DNA from 2 places in the Variovorax sp. SPNA7 genome. Region 1 is predicted to be linked to the other one. Evidence: predicted binding sites of a transcription regulator. Region 1 holds the regulator's gene; the other holds the start of a gene.
What was found. Region 1 encodes HrcA, which represses chaperone genes, less so after heat shock. Its sites were predicted from a motif close to TTAGCACTCNNNNNNNNNGAGTGCTAA; they were not measured.
Positions count from the first base shown of each region.

Region 1 (9,942 bases):
CGCTGCGGATCGGCCTCGGCGTCGCGCAGGTAGCTGTGCAGCGTGTGGGCGGCATCGGAAGCCTGGGCGACGCTGGAGGCCAGCACTTCGCCGAGGGCCCGGAATTCGGGCTCGATGTGCTCGCAGTTCTGCAGCAGGGTGACGGCGCGCGACAGGGCGGCGAGCGCGCCGCTGTCGTCGTCCTCGAGCGCCTGGCTCGCGCCCTGCGCCGCGTCGATCAGCGCCTGCGCATTGGAGACGCGCGCGTGCTGGGTCGAAAGCTCTTCCCACTCGCCTTCGGCCGGCGCCAGCTTCATGACTTCGGCGATCTGCCATTGCAGCCGCTCGCGTTCGCGCAGCAGCGAATCTTGTGCCGAGCGCGCATGGTCGAGCGCGGAAAGCGCCTGGCGCCAGCTCTGCCAGGCTGCGTCCAGCGCATCGGTGCGCACGCCGGCATAGGCGTCGAGCAGGCCGCGCACGGCCTCGGGCCGCGTCAGGCTCTGCCATGCATGCTGGCCGTGGATGTCGAGCAGGCGGTCGCCGAGCTCGCGCAACTGGGTGGCGGTGGCCGGGCTGCCGTTGATCCAGCCGCGGCTGCGGCCCTGCAGGTCGACGGTGCGGCGCAGCAGCAGGGCGTCGCCGTTTTCGAAGCCGCCCTCGTCGAGCCAGGCCGCGAGTGCCGGGTCGGCGTCGAATTCGGCGCTGACGTCGAGCCGTTCGGCGCCTTCGCGCACCGCGCCCGCGTCGGCCCGGTTGCCGAGCGCCAGCTGGAGCGCATCGATCAGTATCGACTTGCCCGCGCCGGTCTCGCCGGTCAATACAGTGAAGCCTGCCGACAGGTCGAGTTCGAGTGATCGCACGATCACGAAGTCGCGCAATGCGATGCGTCGCAGCGCCATTTCAGGAGCCCCCTTCGTTCCAGTGAAGTTTCTTGCGCAGCGTGTCGAAATAGCTCCAGCCGCGCGGGTGCAGGAAGCGCACGCGGAAGTCGGAGCGGCGCACCACCACGCGATCGCCGATCGCGAGCGATGCCAGCGACTGCATGTCGAAATTGGCGCTGGCGTCGCGCCCCGCCACCAGTTCGATCACGATTTCGTCGGCATCGGGCAGCAGCACGGGGCGGTTCGACAGCGTGTGCGGTGCAATGGGCACCAGCACCCAGCCCGGCACCGCCGGATGCAGCAGCGGCCCGCCGGCCGAGAGCGCATAGGCCGTCGAACCCGTGGGCGACGCGATGATCAGGCCGTCGGCGCGCTGGTTGGCCACGAAATGCCGGCCGACCGAAACGCGCAGCTCGACCATGCCCGAGGTGGCGCCGCGGTTGACCACCACGTCGTTCATCGCCAGCGCATCGAAGACCGAGGCGCCGTCGCGCATGACCTGCGCATGCATGAGGCTGCGGTGGTCTTCCTCGTATTCGCCGGCCAGCATGGGAATCAGCGTGGCCTGGTAGTTGTCCAGCGGAATGTCGGTGATGAATCCGAGCCGGCCGCGGTTGATGCCGATCAGCGGAATCCCGTAGCAGGCGAGTTGCCGGCCGATGCCCAGCATGGTTCCGTCGCCTCCCACCACCAGGCCCAGATCGCAGCGCTGGCCGATTTCCTCGACGCTCAGCGGCTGGTAGCGGCCGCCGACGCTCGCGTCCGTATCGGCTTCCTCGGCCGCCGATCTTTCGACGAACACCTCGCACCCTTGCGATTCCAGGAAGGCGCCGATATCTTCCATCACGCCGTCGCGGGCATCGGCCTGCGCCCGGGCGCCTGAAGCCTGGTATTTGCCGATCAGCGCGACGTGACGAAAGCGGGAAGTCATCTACAAATTACAACACTAAAATCTTGCAATGCTGGACGACCGTGCCAAGTTGCTCCTCAAGACGCTGGTCGAGCGTTATATCGCCGAAGGCCAGCCGGTCGGGTCGCGGACTTTGTCGCGCGCCCCGGGTCTTGACCTGTCTCCCGCGACCATCCGCAACGTCATGTCCGACCTCGAGGGATTGGGGCTGATCACCAGCCCGCACACCTCGGCCGGACGCATTCCCACCGCGCGCGGCTACCGGCTGTTCGTCGACACCATGCTCACCGCCCAGCGCGAGCACATGAACGCGCCGAGCCACCTGCCCCCTGACCAGCCGCAGAAGGTGATTGCCAACGCGGCCAACCTGCTGTCCAACCTGTCGCAGTTCGTCGGCGTGGTCATGGCGCCGCGGCGCGCCTCGGTCTTCAAGCAGATCGAGTTCCTGCGGCTTTCGGACCGGCGGCTGCTGGTGATCATCGTCTCGCCCGACGGCGACGTGCAGAACCGCGTGATCTTTCCGGAAGCCGATTACACGCAGTCGCAACTGGTGGAAGCATCGAACTACATCAATGCCCACTACGCGGGCCTGACCATCGAGCAGGTGCGCGACCGCCTGCAGTCCGAAGTCGAAAAACTGCGCGGCGAGATTGCCGCGCTGATGCAGGCGGCGGTCAAGGTCAGTTCCGAGGTGCTCACCGAGGCACAGGAAGACGACGTCGTGATTTCCGGCGAGCGCAACCTGCTTTCCGTCACCGATTTTTCGAGCGACATGGGGCAGCTGCGCCGTGCCTTCGAGCTGTTCGAGCAGAAGGCGCAGCTGATGCGGCTGCTCGACGTGTCGAGCAAGGCCGAGGGCGTGCGCATCTTCATCGGCGGCGAGAGCCAGGTGGTGCCGTTCGAGGAGCTTTCCATCGTCAGCGCCAACTACGAAGTCGACGGACAGGTGGTGGGCACGCTGGGCGTGATCGGCCCGACCCGCATGCCCTACGAGCGCATGATCCAGATCGTCGACATCACCTCGCGGCTGGTCAGCAATGCGCTGAGCCACCGCAAGTAAGCGACGCCGCGAATAGAATCGTGGCCTCTCGTGGGCCGTTAGCTCAGTTGGTTAGAGCAGCGGACTCATAATCCGTTGGTCGATGGTTCAAGCCCATCACGGCCTACCACTTGCATTCATTTCTGAGCTTGGTCCGCCAAGGCCCAAAAATGGATGCTATAATCGATAGCTGTGCGGCTGTAGCTCAGTTGGATAGAGTACTTGGCTACGAACCAAGGGGTCGTGGGTTCAATTCCTGCCAGCCGCACCACTCTTTGAAGGGTTAGGACATTACGTGTCCTAACCCTTTTTCTTTTTGCGCGGCGCTCTGCGGAATCTTTTTCCGTTCAACGAGATCACGGGCAATGTCCCCGTTCCGGGGCTCCGTGCGATGCGATCGGTCCTGCGCCAGACGCTCTCGACCTTCGGGTGTTGTTGAGGCATTCTTGATGTTCATCGGAGGAGCCGGAAGAAAACGGGCCGCTTGAGAACCTTCGTCTTCCTTCACGCCGGGTGAGCCATCTCTCTTGGATCGCCACACCCGGGCAGATCTGTTTTTCGATGCCAGAACAGTTGCAGAATCCAGACGATCGTCCTGCTTCGACAACGCCGCGGCCGCCGCCCGTCATATGGCTCACGGGGCTGTCCGGCGCGGGAAAGTCCACCATCGCCGCCGCCTTGCAGCCCTTGCTGCGGGCCCAGGGCGTGGGTGCCGTGAGGCTGGATGGAGACGAGGTCCGCAAGGGGCTGAACCGCGGGCTCGGCTTCAGCGCGGAAGACCGCCACGAGAACATCCGCCGCATTGCCCACATCGCGCGGCTGTTGAACGAGCAGGGCATCGTGGCAATCGTTGCCGTCGTTTCACCGCTGCAGGCGCTCAGGGATCTCGCGCGCTCGATCGTCGGCCCTTCGTACCACGAGGTCTTCGTGCATGCGCCCTTGGCCGTCTGCGAGCGGCGCGATCCCAAGGGGATGTACGTGCGAGCGCGGCAGGGCGAGATTGCGCGCTTTACCGGCGTGTCCGACATCTTCGAAGCACCGGCAAACCCCGCTCTCACAGTCGACACTTCCAGCTGCGATGTCGCGGCCGCGGTGGAGCAGATCATGGCTTCGCTGGAAGGTTCGGCGCCAACCTGGACGCTGCATCAATGACGCCCGCAAGAAAAAACCACCTGATGATTGCCGGAACGGGGCGCGCCGGCACGACATTCCTCGTTCAGTACCTGGCGGCTTGCGGGCTGGATACGCATCTTGCAAGGCATCCGGCAGCGAGCACCTATAACGAGGATGCCAACGCGGGCCTCGAGGACCTGCCGTTCGACAACCCCGACCTGCCCTACGTCATCAAGTCGCCCTGGCTGCATGCCTATGCCACGCGCCTGCTCGCGGACCCGTCCATCGCGCTCGATGCGGTGATCTTCCCCATGCGCAGCATCGTGGAAGCCTCTACCAGCCGCGTGGTCAACGAGTTGCGCGCGCGGTATGCCATGGAAGGGCTGCCGGACGATTGCCGGCTTTGGGAGTCGTGGGGAACCACGCCGGGCGGTATTGTCTATTCGCTCAATCCGATCGACGAAGCGCGCCTTCTTGCGCTGGGCTTTCATGAATTGATGCACACGCTGGTCAAGCACGACGTGCCGCTGGTGATGCTCGACTTTCCGCGTCTCGTGGAGGACCCGGCGTACCTCTATGACAAGCTGCATCCGGTCCTCGGCGCGAAGCTCGACAGGGAGCGCGCACTGTCGGCCCATCGGGAGACGGCAGTGCCGGCGAAGGTCCGGGTGGGCAGGGAGCTTGCTGACCACACCGCGGGCACGCCGGGCATCGAATTTCCTTCTCAGGCCACCCTGGACCGCGTGGCGATCAAGCGTGAACTGGACAAGGCCGTGTCCGAGCGTGCCGTTCTCCAGCGGAAACTCGACGAAGCGACTGCTGGCCGTGCCGAGCAGCAGCGCGAACTGGACGAAGCCATTGCCGGCCGCGCGGCCTGCCAGCATCAATTGAGCGAGGCGATCGCCGATCGCGATGCGCGCCAGCATGAACTGGCCGAATCCCGGCGCAGCCAGGCCGTTCTCGCGCAGGACCTGGAGCGCGCAAGATTGCGCGCCTCGCACCTGGAAGCGCAATGCGCTGCCATCCGGGCCTCAAACTCGTGGCGCGTGACGGCGCCGCTGCGCACCCTGTCGCGAATGTTGAAAATACGGTGAAGAGGCCATCCCTTCCTTGAGACCAGAGGTTCTACCAAGTTGAGCAAAGCATTCACCAAGGAAATCGAGAGCGACGGTGACGACGACGGCGGCGAAAGCACCGCCCCCGCACTGCCGAGCGGCAGCAAGAACTACATGACGCCGGCGGGCTATGCCCGGCTGCGCGACGAACTGCTTCAGCTGATGGACGAAGAGCGGCCGAAGGTCGTCGAGGCGGTGCACTGGGCCGCCAAGAACGGCGACCGCTCCGAGAATGGCGACTATCTCTACGGCAAGAAGCGGCTGCGGGAAATCGACCGGCGCATCCGCTTTCTCACCAAACGGCTCGAAATCGCCGAAGTGACCGATCCCTCGGTGCATCACGGCAGCGACCAGGTGTTCTTTGGCGCAACGGTGCGCTATGTGGACGAAACGGGCGACGAGCGCAGCGTGACGATCCTGGGCATCGACGAGGCGGACAGCGCCCAGTCGCAGGTCAGCTGGATCTCCCCGATTGCCCGCGCGCTGCTCAAGTCGCGCGAAGGCGACGTGGTGAAGCTCGTGACGCCGGGCGGCGCCCATGAGGTCGAGCTGTTGTCGGTCAGCTATCCGGCGCCGGGCACGGCGCGCTAGCTTTCCTGCCCGCCGGTCAGGGCGCGGGAACCGTCCTTGCGGCGGTCAGCACCGAGGCCGTGCGCCGCGCGGCGCGCAGTACGCTGTCCAGGTGGGTGCGGTCGCGCACTGCAATCACGAAGCGCAGGTCGGTCGAATCCTGCGGCGTCTCGTCGGCCATTTCGACGTGGGTGATGTCGGCTTCGGCGTCGGCCAGCGTCGCGGCCACGCGCGCGAGCACGCCCTTGTCGTTGCGTACCGTGATGACCACGCCGGTCTCGAAGGTGCGGGTCGGCTCGTCCGCCCATTCGACCGCGAAGAAGCGCTCGCTGTCCTTGTGGCGCAGGCGCTGGCCCACGCCGCAGGATTCGGTGTGCACGACCAGCCCTTCGCCATGGCCGAGGTAGCCGACGATCTCGTCGCCCGGAATCGGCCGGCAGCACAGCGCAAAGCGCACCGACGAGTTCTCGCTGCCATCCAGCGTGACGGCGCCCTGGGAAATGGTCTCGTGCGAGATGAAGCGCTCGCGGCTCAGCAGCAGCGCATCGGGCCGCTCGCCGAGTTCGGACAGCATGGCCACCAGCCGCTTTGCCACGATGCTGGCAATCCGCTTGCCCAGGCCGATGTCGGTCAGCAGCTCGGCGCGGGTTCGGTTACCGGTGAAGCGCAACAGCTTTTCCCACAGCGCCTGGTGCTCGGCGTCCTCGGCCGGCAGCTTGCTGAGGCCTTCGGCGCGCAGTGCCTGGGCCAGCAGTTTCTCGCCCAGGCCTTCGGATTCGGCATGGGCCAGGGTCTTCAGGTAGTGGCGGATCTTGGAGCGCGCCCGGCCGGTTCGCACGAAGCCGAGCCAGGCGGGATTGGGCGTGGACACGGGCGCGGTGATGACCTCGACCACGTCCCCGTTCTTGAGCTCCGTGCGCAGCGGCACCTGGTCGCCGTTGATGCGTGCCGCGGAGGTGTGGTCGCCGATGTTGCTGTGGATGGCGTAGGCAAAGTCGACCACCGTGGCGCCGCGCGGCAGCGCCAGGATCTGGCTCTTCGGCGTGAAGACGTAGACCGCATCCGGAAACAGGTCGACCTTGACGTGGTCCCAGAACTCGGCGGCGTCGCGGGTTTCGTCCTGGATGTCGAGCAGCGACTGCAGCCACTTGGTGCCGAGCCGGTCGTTGCTGGCCGCGTTCGGCTCGGCCGCCTTGTAGAGCCAGTGCGCCGCCACGCCCGATTCGGCCACCACGTGCATGGCCTCGGTACGCAGCTGGAACTCCACGTTCACGCCGGCCGGACCCACCAGCGTGGTGTGCAGCGACTGGTAGCCGTTGAGCTTGGCGATCGCGATGTGGTCCTTGAACTTGCCCGGCAGCGGCTTGTACATCTGGTGCAGGATGCCCAGGCCCGTGTAGCAGGCGATCACGTTCGGCACGATCAGGCGAAAGCCGTAGATGTCGGTCACCTGGGCGAAGCTCAGGTGCTTTTCTTCCATCTTGCGGTAGATCGAGTAGAGCGTTTTCTCGCGTCCCGCGATGCGCAGCGTCATGTTGGCGTTGGCAAAGGCGGTCTCGACCTCGCGCTGCACCTTCTGGATCAGGTCGCGGCGACGCCCGCGCGCCTTGGCCACGGCCTTGGACAGCGTGGCGTAGCGCCACGGTTTCAGATGCCGGAACGACAGTTCCTGCAGTTCGCGGTAGGTCTGGTTCAGCCCCAGACGGTGCGCGATGGGCGCGTAGATCTCGAGCGTTTCGCGCGAGATCCGGGCCCATTTCTCGCGCGGCGCATCGTCGAGCGTGCGCATGTTGTGCGTGCGGTCGGCCAGCTTGACCAGGATGACGCGCACGTCGCGCGCCATGGCCAGCAGCATCTTGCGGAACGACTCGGCCTGGTTTTCCTCGCGGGTGTTGAACTGCAGCTTGTCCAGCTTGGTGAGCCCGTCGACCAGCTCGGCCACCGGCGCGCCGAAGCGCTCGATCAGTTCGGGCTTGGTGACCCCGCAGTCTTCGATGGCATCGTGCAGCAGGGCGGCCATCAGCGCCTGTGCGTCGAGCTTCCATTCGGCGCATTGCGCCGCCACGGCAATGGGGTGGGTAATGTAGGGCTCGCCGCTGTTGCGCAGTTGGCCCAGGTGGGCTTCGTCGGCGAAGCGGTAGGCGCGGCGGACCAGCTCGGTGTCTTCGGGGCTCAGGTAGTCGAGCCTGGCGGTCAGCGCGGCAAAGCTCGCGGCAGCCGCATTCAGCGCCGCCGGACTCGGCTTGTGCGTGCCCCCCGTGGGGGCATGGGACTGATGTTTGGCAACCGCGCTCATGGCTACCACTTTAGCGTGACCGCTCTATGGACGCGTCCAGACGTAAAAAAAGCACCGCTTTGCGGTGCCTTTTCGTTGCAGGGCTGCGTCAGAAACAAAGATCAGCCCGGCACCTTCTTGAGCATTTCAAGGCCGATCTTGCCTTCGGCGATTTCGCGCAGGGCCGTGACGGCAGGCTTGTTCTTGCTTTCGATCTTGGGCGCGTGGCCCTGGCTCAGCATGCGCGCACGGTAGGTGGCGGCCAGAACCAGCTGGAAGCGGTTGGGGATCTGAAGCAGGCAATCTTCGACGGTGATGCGGGCCATGATGGAATCTTTCGGTCAGTGAGCAGGAAATCAGGGGATGTTCAGGGCGGCGAATGTGTCGGCACGTGCGCGGCGCTGTGCAGAATACCGAAGCCGCTGAGCGTGGACGATCGCCTTGAGATCGAAAAGCGCGCGCTCAAATAACTCGTTAATTATAACGAAGTCGAATTCCCCTGCCCGGGCCATCTCTTCGGCGGCATTCTTGAGGCGCAGCTCGATGACGGCCGCGCTGTCTTCGCCGCGCCGCTCCAGCCGGGAGCGCAGCTCTTCCCAGCTGGGCGGCAGGATGAAGATCATCACGGCGTTGGCGAAGGTCTTGCGGATCTGGATGGCGCCCTGGAAGTCGATTTCCAGGATGACGTCGGCCCCCTGGGCGATGCGCTCCTCGATGGCTTTCTTGGAGGTGCCGTACCGGTGCCCGTGCACGTGGGCCCACTCCACGAAGCCGTCCGCCGCGATCATGGCGTCGAATTCGGAGGGCGAGGTGAAGAAGTACTCCCGGCCGTGCTTTTCCTGCCCGCGCGGTGGCCGGGTGGTGTGGGAAACCGAGGGCTGGACGGCCGTGTCCAGCTCCATCAGCGCCTTGACCAGGCTCGATTTGCCGGCACCGCTGGGTGCCGCCACGACAAAGATGTTGCCTGGATAGTCCATTCGCTCGCTCATTCGATGTTCTGTACCTGTTCGCGCATCTGCTCGATCAGCACCTTCATGTCCACGCCGATGCGGGTGAGCTCCAGCGCGGCCGACTTGGAGCCCAGTGTATTGGCCTCGCGATGCAGCTCCTGGATCAGGAAGTCCAGCCGCTTGCCGATTTCGCCGCCCTTCTTGAGCAGCCGCTCGATCTCGTCGAGGTGCGAATTCAGGCGCGTGAGCTCTTCCGCCACGTCGATGCGGATGGCAAAGGCGGTGGCCTCGGTCAGCGCCCGGTCCTGGGCGGCCTCGGGCAGGGTGCCGCCGGTCAGGCCCATGGCTTCCTGCCAGCGCTCCAGGAAACGAGCGCGCTGCTGCTCGACCAGCTGCGGAATCAGCGGGCCGGCCTGCTCGACCAGGGCGCGCAGCTGGGCCAGGTGGGCTTCCAGCATCTTGGCGAGCCGCGCGCCTTCGCGCTGGCGGGCCGACATCAGCGCATCCAGCGCCTTGCCGGCCACCTCGAGCAGGTCGCTGCCCCAGTCGCCGCGGGCGGCGCTGTCGCCGCCGGCCAGGCGCAGCACGTCGGCCACGCTCAGTTCGCGGGCGCCGGGCAGCCAGGCCTTGATGCCGTCCTGGACGCCGTTCAGCCGCTGCAGCAGCTTGACGGAGGGCTCGACGACGCCCGCCTGGGCGGTGTTCTCGACGGCGGCCCTCACCTCCACCTTGCCGCGCTTGAGCTTGCCCGTGAGCAGTTCGCGCAGCGCGGTTTCATGCTGGCGCAGTTCCTCCGGCAACTTGAAGGTGAGGTCGAGGAAGCGGCTGTTGACCGAGCGGATTTCGACCCCGAGACGGCCCGCGGCGGCAGGCCGTGCTTCGGCTTCGGAGTGGCTGCCGGCGGGGCCGTTCTGGCCACTGGCATAGCCGGTCATGCTGTAAACTGGCATTGCGCCTCACTATGGTTTTGCTTGCAAGCACCGAGGCGTCGGCATGGCGTTCGCTTGCCGCACCATCGCCTTCGGGCGAAACTCCCGGATTATGTCAAAGGTCAAGCCTTCGCCCCTGCTGCCCGATACGGTCATTGGCGGTTACCGCATCGTTCGCCGG
Region 1 is NZ_CP138513.1:4,871,524-4,881,465, reverse strand. It holds gene recN (DNA repair protein RecN) at 1-878, opposite strand, end outside; gene RZE77_RS22850 (NAD kinase) at 880-1,791, opposite strand; gene hrcA (heat-inducible transcriptional repressor HrcA) at 1,820-2,830, shown strand; tRNA gene RZE77_RS22840 (tRNA-Ile) at 2,863-2,939, shown strand; tRNA gene RZE77_RS22835 (tRNA-Arg) at 3,004-3,080, shown strand; gene cysC (adenylyl-sulfate kinase) at 3,323-3,961, shown strand; gene RZE77_RS22825 (hypothetical protein) at 3,958-5,016, shown strand; gene greB (transcription elongation factor GreB) at 5,056-5,628, shown strand; gene RZE77_RS22815 (RelA/SpoT family protein) at 5,645-7,903, opposite strand; gene rpoZ (DNA-directed RNA polymerase subunit omega) at 8,005-8,208, opposite strand; gene gmk (guanylate kinase) at 8,239-8,859, opposite strand; gene RZE77_RS22800 (YicC/YloC family endoribonuclease) at 8,868-9,782, opposite strand; gene RZE77_RS22795 (serine/threonine protein kinase) at 9,874-9,942, shown strand, end outside.

Region 2 (9,942 bases), 2.2 Mb from region 1:
CGAGGGCGGCTCGCCGCTCAACACCGCCGTGGCCTGCGCGCGCCTGGGCCAGCCCACCGGCTTTCTCACCCAGCTGTCGACCGACCTGTTCGGCGAACGGCTGATGCGTTTTCTCGAACGCAACGGCGTCGATACCGGCTTCATCCTGCGCAGCAATGCGCCGTCGACGCTGGCCTTCGTCGAGCGCACGCCGCAGACCAACCGCTATGCCTTCTACACGCGCGGCAGCGCCGACGCCACCTGGGCGCCCGAGCCGCTGCCGCAACTGCCGGCGGAGTGCCGCTTCCTTCATTTCGGCTCGATCTCGCTGCTGCAGGAGCCGGCGGCCACGCGCATTGCCGAGCTGGTCATGGCCAACGCCGGGCGCCGCGTGATCGTGTTCGACCCGAACGTGCGGCCGAGCCTGATTCCCGACATGGCCGCCTACCGCGAGCGCGTGACCGGCTGGCTCGCCATGGCCGACCTGGTCAAGCTCAGCGACGAGGACGCCGAACTGCTCGCCCCTGGCCAGCCGGTCGACGCGCTGGCGGCGGAGTGCCTCCAGGCCGGCGCGCATGCCGTGATCGTCACGCGCGGCGGCGCGGGCGCCACGCTCTGGCGCACGGGGCATGCGCCGCTTGCCGTGGCGGCGCCGCAGGTCAAGGTGGTCGACACCATCGGCGCGGGCGACACCTTCACGGCCGGGCTTTCGGTCGCGCTGCTCGCGCATGGCGTCGAGCACCCGGCCCAGCTGGGCGCGCTTGGCGACGACGCCTGGCGCGAAGTGATGCGCTTCGCTGCCACCGCCGCCGCACTCAACTGCACCCGCGAAGGTGCCGATCCACCCACGCTCGACGCGGTTCACGCCGCGCTGGCGCAGGAAGACAATGAGGCCGTCGCTTCCCGGCCCTGACCCCGTGCTGCCATGACAACGTCCACACGCAAACGCTCGATTCCCCGTCAGCGCCAACCCGAGCTGGAGCGCGACATCGCGCGCTCCCCGTCGCTGGGCTACGAGGCCCCCGAAACCGGACTGGTGCGCTGCCTGGCGCACGGCTTTCCGAGCCCGCTGGTGCGATGGCACTTCCATGAAGACTACGAGCTGCACCTGATCACCGAGACTTCGGGCAAGGCCTTCATCGGCGACTGGATCGGGCCGTTCCAGCCCGGGCACCTCGTGCTCTGCGGGCCGCGGCTGCCGCACAACTGGATCTCGCTGGACGTGCCCGAAGGCGGCGCCGCCGGGCGCGACCGGGTGATCCAGTTCCGCCACGAGCCCATCGAGCGCGCCGCGGCCGAAATTCCGGAACTGCGCGAAGTGATGCAGCTGTTCGAACGCGCGCGGCACGGCATCGAGTTCTTCGGCATGTCGCAGCAGGCGCAGGCGCACTGGGACAACATCAAGGCCGCGCGCGGCGTGCGCCGGCTCGGCCTGTTCCTCGAGTTCATGGCCGACCTCGCGCAATGCACCGACTACCGGCTGCTCTCCAGCGTGCAGATGCAGGGCGCGCACGGTGTCGAGGGCGATGCGCAGGTCGACCAGATCAACGACATCGTCAACCGCATCACCAGCAACATGGCGGAGCCGATCTCCATGTCGGATGTGGCGGCCGAGCTCGGCATGAGCGAAAGCCGCTTCAGCCGCTTCTTCCGGCGCTCCACCGGCAACAGCTTCACCGACTTCGTCAACCGCGTGCGCATCAACAGCGCCTGCCACCTGCTGATGCAGACCGACCACTACGTGACCGACATCTGCTACCAGGTCGGCTTCAACAACGTGGCCAACTTCAACCGGCGCTTCCTCGAGATCAAGGGCATGACGCCGAGCGAATTCAGGCGCCAGGCCGACACGCGCTTCGGCTGACAGCCAGACCGAGCGCTTTCAAGGCAGCAATCAGGGAGCACCATCTTGTATCTGGGACTCGACCTCGGCACGTCCGAGCTCAAGGCGCTGCTGCTCGCCGGCGAGCACCGCATCGTCGGCGTGGCGCGTGCGCCGCTCACGGTCGACCGGCCCCAGCCGCTCTGGTCGGAGCAGGCGCCGGGCCAGTGGTGGCAGGCGCTCGAACAGGTCATGGGCGAACTGCGGGGCGCGCATGCCGGAGCGCTCTCGGCCGTGCGCGCCATCGGCCTGTCGGGCCAGATGCATGGCGCCACGCTGCTCGATGCCGCGGGCGAGGTGCTGCGCCCCGCCATCCTCTGGAACGACGGGCGCAGCGGCCCGCAGTGCGAGGCGCTCGCGCGCGCCGTGCCGCGCCTGGGCGAGATCGCGGGCAACCTTGCGATGCCCGGCTTCACCGCGCCCAAGCTGCTGTGGGTGCGCGAGCACGAGCCTGAAATCTTCGACCGCACGGCGCGCGTGCTGCTGCCCAAGGACTGGCTGCGCTTCATGCTCAGCGGCGAGGCCGTCAGCGAAATGTCCGATGCGGCCGGCACGCTGTGGCTCGACGTCGGTGCGCGCGACTGGTCCGACGAACTGCTCGCGGCCACCGGGCTCACGCGCGGCCACATGCCGCGGCTGGTCGAGGGCAGCGAAGTGTCGGCGCAGCTCAAGCCCGAACTGGCCGCGCGCTGGGGCGTGGGCAACGGCGGTGCGGTGCTCATCGCCGGTGGCGCGGGCGACAACGCCGCCAGCGCGGTCGGCATGGGGCTGGTGGAACCGGGGCAGGGCTTCGTGTCGCTCGGCACCTCGGGCGTGGTGTTCGTCTCGACCGACCGCTTTTTGCCGAACCCCGCGCAGGCGATGCATGCCTTCTGCCATGCGCTGCCCGGGCGCTGGCACCAGATGTCGGTGATGCTCTCGGCTGCGAGCGCGGTGAGCTGGGCCGCCAGGACCTTCAGGTTCGCCGACGAGGCCGCGCTGCTCGAAGCGGCGACGTCGGTTGCGCTGGCGGATCGTGCGCGCTGCCCGCTGTTCCTGCCCTACCTCTCGGGCGAGCGGTCGCCGCACAACAACCCCTACGCGCAGGGCGTGCTGTTCGGGCTCACGCATGCGCACGGGCCGGCGGAGATCGCCTATGCCGTGGTCGAGGGCGTGAGCTTCGGGCTGCGCGACGGCTTCGACACCCTGCGGCTGCCGACCGGCATGCCGCTGCGCGAAGTGGCGCTGGTGGGCGGCGGCGCGCGCAGTGTCTGGTGGGGCCAGTTGCTGGCCGACATCTTCCAGGTGCCGCTCACGCTGTACGCGGGCAGCGAGACGGGTGGGGCGCTGGGTGCGGCGCGGCTCGCGTGGCTGGCCGACGGCGGCGAAGTGACCGAGGTGTGCACGCTGCCGCCGGTGAAGCAACAGCTGGTGCCTTCGCTCGAAGGTGCCGATGGGCACAAGACGCGCCATGCGCGCTTCCAGGTGCTCTATATGGCGCTGCGCGACCAGTTTCGATAGAGCCAGCACCGAGCGCCCATAAAAAAACCCGTCGCAAGACGGGTTTTTTACTTTCGCGAAACACCGCGGAACCGGCTTTGCCGGGCCGCAGGTGTTGCCCCCGGTAGGGGGTGGGCGTAGCGGACACGAAGTGCCGCGCAGCCTGGGGGCGAGCGAAATTACATCCCCATGCCGCCCATACCACCCATGCCGCCCATGTCGGGCATGCCGCCGCCGGCACCGGCCTCATCCTTCGGTGCGTCGGCGACCATGGCTTCGGTCGTCAGCAGCAGCGAGGACACCGAGGCGGCGTTCTGCAGCGCGGTGCGGGTGACCTTCGTCGGGTCCAGGATGCCCAGCTCGAGCATGTCGCCGTACGTGTCGTTCGCAGCGTTGAAGCCGTAGTTGCCCTTGCCGGCCAACACAGCGTTCACCACCACCGAGGCTTCGCCGCCGGCGTTATTCACGATTTCGCGCAGGGGTGCTTCGATGGCCTTGAGCACCAGCTTGATGCCGGCGTCCTGGTCGGCGTTGTCGCCCTTGATCGAGTCGCCCACGGCTTGCTTGGCACGCAGCAGAGCCACGCCGCCGCCAGCCACAACGCCTTCTTCCACTGCAGCGCGGGTGGCATGCAATGCATCTTCCACGCGAGCCTTCTTTTCCTTCATCTCGACTTCGGTGGCAGCGCCAACCTTGATCACTGCCACACCGCCGGCCAGCTTGGCCACGCGCTCTTGCAGCTTTTCACGGTCGTAGTCGCTCGTGGCTTCTTCGATCTGCACGCGCACTTGCTTCACGCGGGCTTCGATGTCGGCCGCAGCGCCCGAACCGTCGATGATGATGGTGTTTTCCTTGCCCACTTCGATGCGCTTGGCCTGGCCCAGGTCGGCCAGCGTCACCTTTTCGAGCGTCAGGCCCACTTCTTCAGCGATGACCTTGCCGCCCGTCAGGATGGCGATGTCTTCGAGCATGGCCTTGCGGCGGTCGCCGAAGCCAGGTGCCTTCACAGCCACGACCTTCAGGATGCCGCGGATCGTGTTCACCACCAGCGTAGCCAAGGCTTCGCCTTCGACTTCTTCGGCAATGATCAGGAGCGGACGGCCAGCCTTGGCGACTTGTTCCAGCGTGGGGAGCAGGTCGCGGATGTTGCTGATCTTCTTGTCGAACAGCAGCACGAAGGGGTTGTCCAACAGCGCCGATTGCTTCTCGGGGTTGTTGATGAAGTAGGGCGACAGGTAGCCGCGGTCGAACTGCATGCCTTCGACGACGTCGAGTTCGCTGTCCAGCGACTTGCCGTCTTCCACGGTGATCACGCCTTCCTTGCCGACCTTGTCCATCGCGTCAGCGATGAGCTTGCCGATGGTTTCGTCGCTGTTGGCCGAGATCGAGCCGACTTGCGCGATTTCCTTCGACGTGGTGGTGGGCTTGGAAGCCTTCTTCAGCTCGGCGACCAGGGCCGTGACAGCCTTGTCGATGCCGCGCTTCAGGTCCATCGGGTTCATGCCGGCAGCCACCAGCTTGAAACCTTCGCGAACGATGGCCTGGGCCAGCACGGTCGCGGTGGTGGTGCCGTCACCGGCGTTGTCGCTGGTCTTGGAAGCCACTTCCTTCACGAGCTGGGCGCCCATGTTCTGGAGCTTGTCCTTGAGTTCGATTTCCTTGGCGACCGACACACCGTCCTTGGTGACGGTGGGGGCGCCGAACGAGCGCTCGAGCACCACGTTGCGGCCCTTGGGGCCCAGGGTCACCTTGACTGCGTTGGCGAGGATGTTGACACCCTCGACCATGCGTGCGCGGGCTTCACCGCCGAAGACTACGTCTTTTGCTGCCATGTTTTATTACTCCGAATGGGGATGGATGGATTACTTCTCGACGACCGCGAACAGGTCGTCTTCCTTCATGACCAGCAGTTCGTCGCCATCGACCTTGACGGTCTGGCCGCTGTACTTGCCGAACAGGACGCGGTCGCCGACCTTGACGGTCAGTGCGGTCAGGTCGCCCTTGTCGGTACGCTTGCCCGGGCCCACGGCCAGGACTTCACCCTGATCGGGCTTTTCGGCGGCTGCGTCGGGGATGACGATGCCGGAGGCGGTCTTGGTTTCGCTGTCAACACGCTTGACGATCACGCGATCGGCCAAAGGACGAAGTTTCATTGCATCTCCTGGATAAGAAACGGGGTTGTGGTCGGGCGCCGGCGGGAAAGGCCGGCGGCCCATCGACTGGAAGCGAGGCTTGTTAGCACTCGTCAGCAGCGAGTGCTAATCATAAGGGCAATCGGCGGACTTTCAAGGGCCGGGGGCGGGGTGGATGCGGGAGAAGCGGGCGTCAGCCGCCGCCCCTGGACGTGCATTTTTTCACGTGAACGGCGGGTGTGCGGCTCGCAATTGCTACTTTCGGGTGCTTCCGCCGCAGGAACATCGACTTACATAATCCCTGCACAAAAGCCAGCCCGTATCCGGAGCGGCAGGACGCATTCAGGGAGTCCCATGTTCAATCTACACGGCGTGCCTGCACGCCTGCGGCAGCCATGAAGCGCCGCGTCACCATCCAGACGCCGCTGGGCGAAGCACTGCAATTCCACCGCTTGGTCGGGCGCGAGGCGCTTAGTCAGGCCCACGCTTTCGACCTGGACCTGCTGGGCAGCAACAACGCCATCGACGCGAAGGCCCTGCTGGGCAAGCCCGCCACCATCGTGATGGGGAACACCTTGCTCAGAAAATTCATAGAGATCGCTAGATCGACCTTCCGCCTTGCCTGGAGGCAGAAGCTGGGTTGGCTGGCTGCAGGCGCATGCGCGCTGCTGCTGGTCGGTTGCGGCGATGAGATGGTCCCAGCGTCAGTCATGGGCTACAACCACATGAGCGACTGGGGCATCGCGAGCTTTACGGTTGATGGTGCAGGGGGGCCGAACCTGACGCCGAGATCTGGAGGCGGAGGATCGTCATGCTGCGGAAGAGTTCCGGCGCGTTGGCGCCCCGGCATGAAGGTCAAAGTGCAGTGGAGCTACGACACCACGCAAGGTGGTCCCAGACCGCCACCGCCTCAGGAAGCGGAAGTTGAAATCCCTGAATATTCCAAGCGCACGGGAGATATTCAGGCGCATTTCTATCCAGATCACAAGGTCAAGGTCGTGGTCTCCAACTATGGCATCGAGCATCCTCGCTATCCCATGAGCGAAGAGGACAAGCTGCCCTGGGAAACCAGCAAGCAACTGCTGGAATACGAGAAGGAAGGGAGGCTTCCTGAATGACCGACAGCATCGATGCGGCTTTGAACCCCGCCCTCGGCTTGACCCGAAGCCGCGAGCGCCCGTTGACGCCACGCGAACTGATGCAGCGCGACAAGGCGGTCTGCGCCGCCAACCCTGTGAGTTCGAAGCCCAGCTGCACCGGCGTCATCTTCGTGGGCATGTTCTTCGATGGCACCGGCAACAACGAGGATGCGGATTTCAAGAAGCCAGAGCGTCCTCCGCGCGAACAAAAGCACAGCAATGTGGTGCGGCTGTATCACGCGTTTCCAGGCCAAGATAAGGGCGGATACACGTCCGGCACCACAGGCTACTTCCGCTACTACATACCCGGCGTGGGCACGCCCTTCGAAGAAATCGGCGACGACGGCAAGGGTTTCGGTGGCCAGATCTCGCAGACGCTGGGCTCCACCAGTGCGTGGTACGGCGAACCGCGGATCATCTGGGGGCTGACGCGGATGTTCAATGCCGTCAGTTGGTATGCCTACAAGTCCAACATCTTCGACAACAAGACGGCGGCCAAGCTGGCCCGCGACCTGAGCGGCGTCACCTCCTTCGGCCCGGAACGGCGCAAGACGCTCAAGGACACCTGGCAGACCAAGCTCAAGTCCCAGCTGGTCAACCGCAAGCCCGAGATCACCCAGATCAATCTCAGCGTCTTCGGGTTTTCTCGCGGCGCCGCCGAGGCGCGCGCTTTCGTCAACTGGCTCTACGAGATCTGCGAACACAAGGACGGCGGCTACCTCTTTGCCGGCATCCCGCTGCGCGTGCAGTTCCTGGGCCTCTTCGACACCGTGGCCTCGGTCGGTGCGGCCGGGTTGTACAGCGTGTTCGAGGGGCGCCAGAGCTGGGCCTGGAACAACATGCAGGTGCAACCGGCCGTGGAGCAGTGCCTGCACCTGGTGGCGGGCCACGAGGTGCGCGCCTGCTTTCCGCTCGACTCAGTGCGCATCGACGGCAAGTACCCGCCCAACGTGCGGGAGTATGTGTACCCCGGCTCGCACTCCGACGTGGGTGGCGGCTACATGCCGATGTGCCTGGGCAAGAACGACTGGAAACAGGACGATTGGCAACTGGTGCGCAAGCAGGACGACCGGCAGCTGGCGCGCATCCCGGGCTTCGAGATGTACTGCGCGGCCATGATTGCGGGCGTGCCTTTCACGCCGCTGGAAAAACTGCGGGAACCGGTGGCAGATGCATTGGTGCCCCATCCCGACACAGTCGAAGCCTTCCACGCCTACTACAGGGCCGCGGGCATCACGCCCGGGCCCGTGGAAGAGATGCACCGCCAGCACATGGGCCACTACTTCACCTACCGCTGGCAGTTGCTGGACAGTGGATTGCAAGCCTCGCCGGAATGGGCGCGCGCGAGCCGGCATCCCAACAAGGGCAAGAACTACGACGGCGAGCTCCAGTGGCTGCAGGCCACGCAGCGCGCGCTGATCCATGTGATTGCGGCGGTGCTGGCCGAAATCGACCGCCGCATCGAAAGCGGCAACAGCCGCTGGAGCTGGAGCAAGGACGACCGGCTGAAGCAGCCGCTCGCCTTCGACCTGGGCGTTCAGTTGCTGAGCCCGGTGGCGACCCTCGCCGAACTCGGGGGCAAGGCCGATTCGCGCATGGACCGGCTCAAGGAAGGCGAACTGCAGGGTAGGGCCGCCGCGCTTGCCAAGAGGGCGCCCGAGTACCTGGCCAGGTGGCGCAAATGGCTGGCCGACAACCAGCAGGCCGAAGTGCACGACACCGACATCGAGCGCGAGCCGGTGCTGCTGCTCGAAAGCTTGAAGCCGAAGGCGCTGCCCGCGGACGTGTCGGCGTTCTTCTCGGGTTTCGTGCACGACTCGATGGCCGGGTTCATCGGCTTCGGCATGCCCGAGTTCGAGGCCAACGGCTTTGGCCTGGCGAAGTTCCGGCGCATCTACGCGGGGAACAGGGGCGACGATTTCCTGCGCGGGATCGTCATCAGGGCGAACGAAAGGAAGATCGCCGCCGCCCAGGCACTGCGTACGAAGACCGCCCAGTGGCGGATGGAGTCGGAGAACTACAGGCGCGCCAATCCGAATCCTTGGTAGCCGCGGAGGCGAGCAAGAGCTACCCGCCTATTCCGGCGCGTGCGCCAGCACGAAGGACAGCGATGCCAGGTGCTCCACCTTGTCGGTCTTGAGAGGGTCTTCCGGCGGTGCGGCCAACAGGGCGGTGACGACGTTCAGGCCTTGGTTGCGCACCTTGATGACCACGCTGCCGTCGGCGCCGCTTGCCACGGGCGGGGCGTCGGGATCGTTGACGAAATCACCCAGCACCAGGGCGCCCGCCACGGGCTTGCCCTGGTAGAGCACGCGCAGGCGCAGGTCTTGGCCGAGCTTCTCGGGCAGGGTGGAATCGACCGGGACGATCTGCAGCGTGTGCCCGGGCAGCGGCGGCAAGGCACTGCGCAGCGGGCTGCGCAGGTGCACCGCATATTTGAAGTTGTGGCCGCTCGTGAGCGCGCCGGGGACTTCGTTCTTGCCCTTCTTGAGCCATTTGCCTTCCGGCGTCTTGCTCCAGATGCCGTTGTCGAGCACCGCCGCGACGATGGCGGGTTTCTCCCTGGTGTCCACGAGCAGCAGGCGTCCGTTCACCTCCAGGGCAGTCGGCACGGGTTTGCCGAACGCGTCGTAGGCGCTGACCGCGGTGATCAGCGGCTGCCGCTTGACCATGTCCAGGTCGTCGGCGCCTTCGCCATAGATCAGGGCGAGATCGCCCGAGCGCTGGGCGAACCAGATGCCGTGCGCCTGCGCGCCCGCGGAAGAAAGTACGGCCGCCGCTGCGAGCGTGGCCAGGGCGGCGATTCGGTGCAGTTTGTTCATCAGAGGTCCAGCTTCAGGCTGGCCACGACGCTGCGCTTGGCGCCCGGAATCACATACAGGTTGCCCCACGAGGCGGTGTAGAAGTTCCGGTTGAAGAGGTTGTGCACGTCGATCGACACGCGGGCGGTCTTGTTGATCTGCCAGAAGCTCACCAGCTTGACGGTGGTGTAGGCCGGCAGCGAGTAGGTGTCGGCGCTGTTGCCCGAACGGTTGCCCACGTAGTTGATGCCGGCACCCACACCATAGCGGCTGCCGTCGGGCAGCGCATCTTCGCGGATGGCGAACAGGCCGGCGCTCGTCTTCGGGATGTTCACGATGCGCGTGCCGGGTGCCAGCGTCGCGTCCTTCGAGATGCGGGCGTCGAGGTAGGCGAAATTTCCGCTCACCCGCCAGTTCTTGTCGATCTGGCCGTAGACGTCCGCCTCGAAACCGCTGCTCTTGACCTCGCCGGCCGCGACGGAGAAGCCGGGCGTGTCGCTTGCCGTCAGCACGTTCGTCTTCTTGATGTC
Region 2 is NZ_CP138513.1:1,181,470-1,191,411, forward strand. It holds gene RZE77_RS05320 (carbohydrate kinase family protein) at 1-892, shown strand, start outside; gene RZE77_RS05325 (AraC family transcriptional regulator) at 905-1,843, shown strand; gene xylB (xylulokinase) at 1,889-3,361, shown strand; gene groL (chaperonin GroEL) at 3,520-5,172, opposite strand; gene RZE77_RS05340 (co-chaperone GroES) at 5,203-5,493, opposite strand; gene RZE77_RS33340 (DUF3304 domain-containing protein) at 6,198-6,590, shown strand; gene RZE77_RS05350 (T6SS phospholipase effector Tle1-like catalytic domain-containing protein) at 6,587-8,659, shown strand; gene RZE77_RS05355 (DUF4198 domain-containing protein) at 8,687-9,433, opposite strand; gene RZE77_RS05360 (TonB-dependent siderophore receptor) at 9,433-9,942, opposite strand, start outside.
Region 2: a site for HrcA is predicted at 5,576-5,602, ahead of RZE77_RS05340 (co-chaperone GroES). Genes of this name have one in related genera too.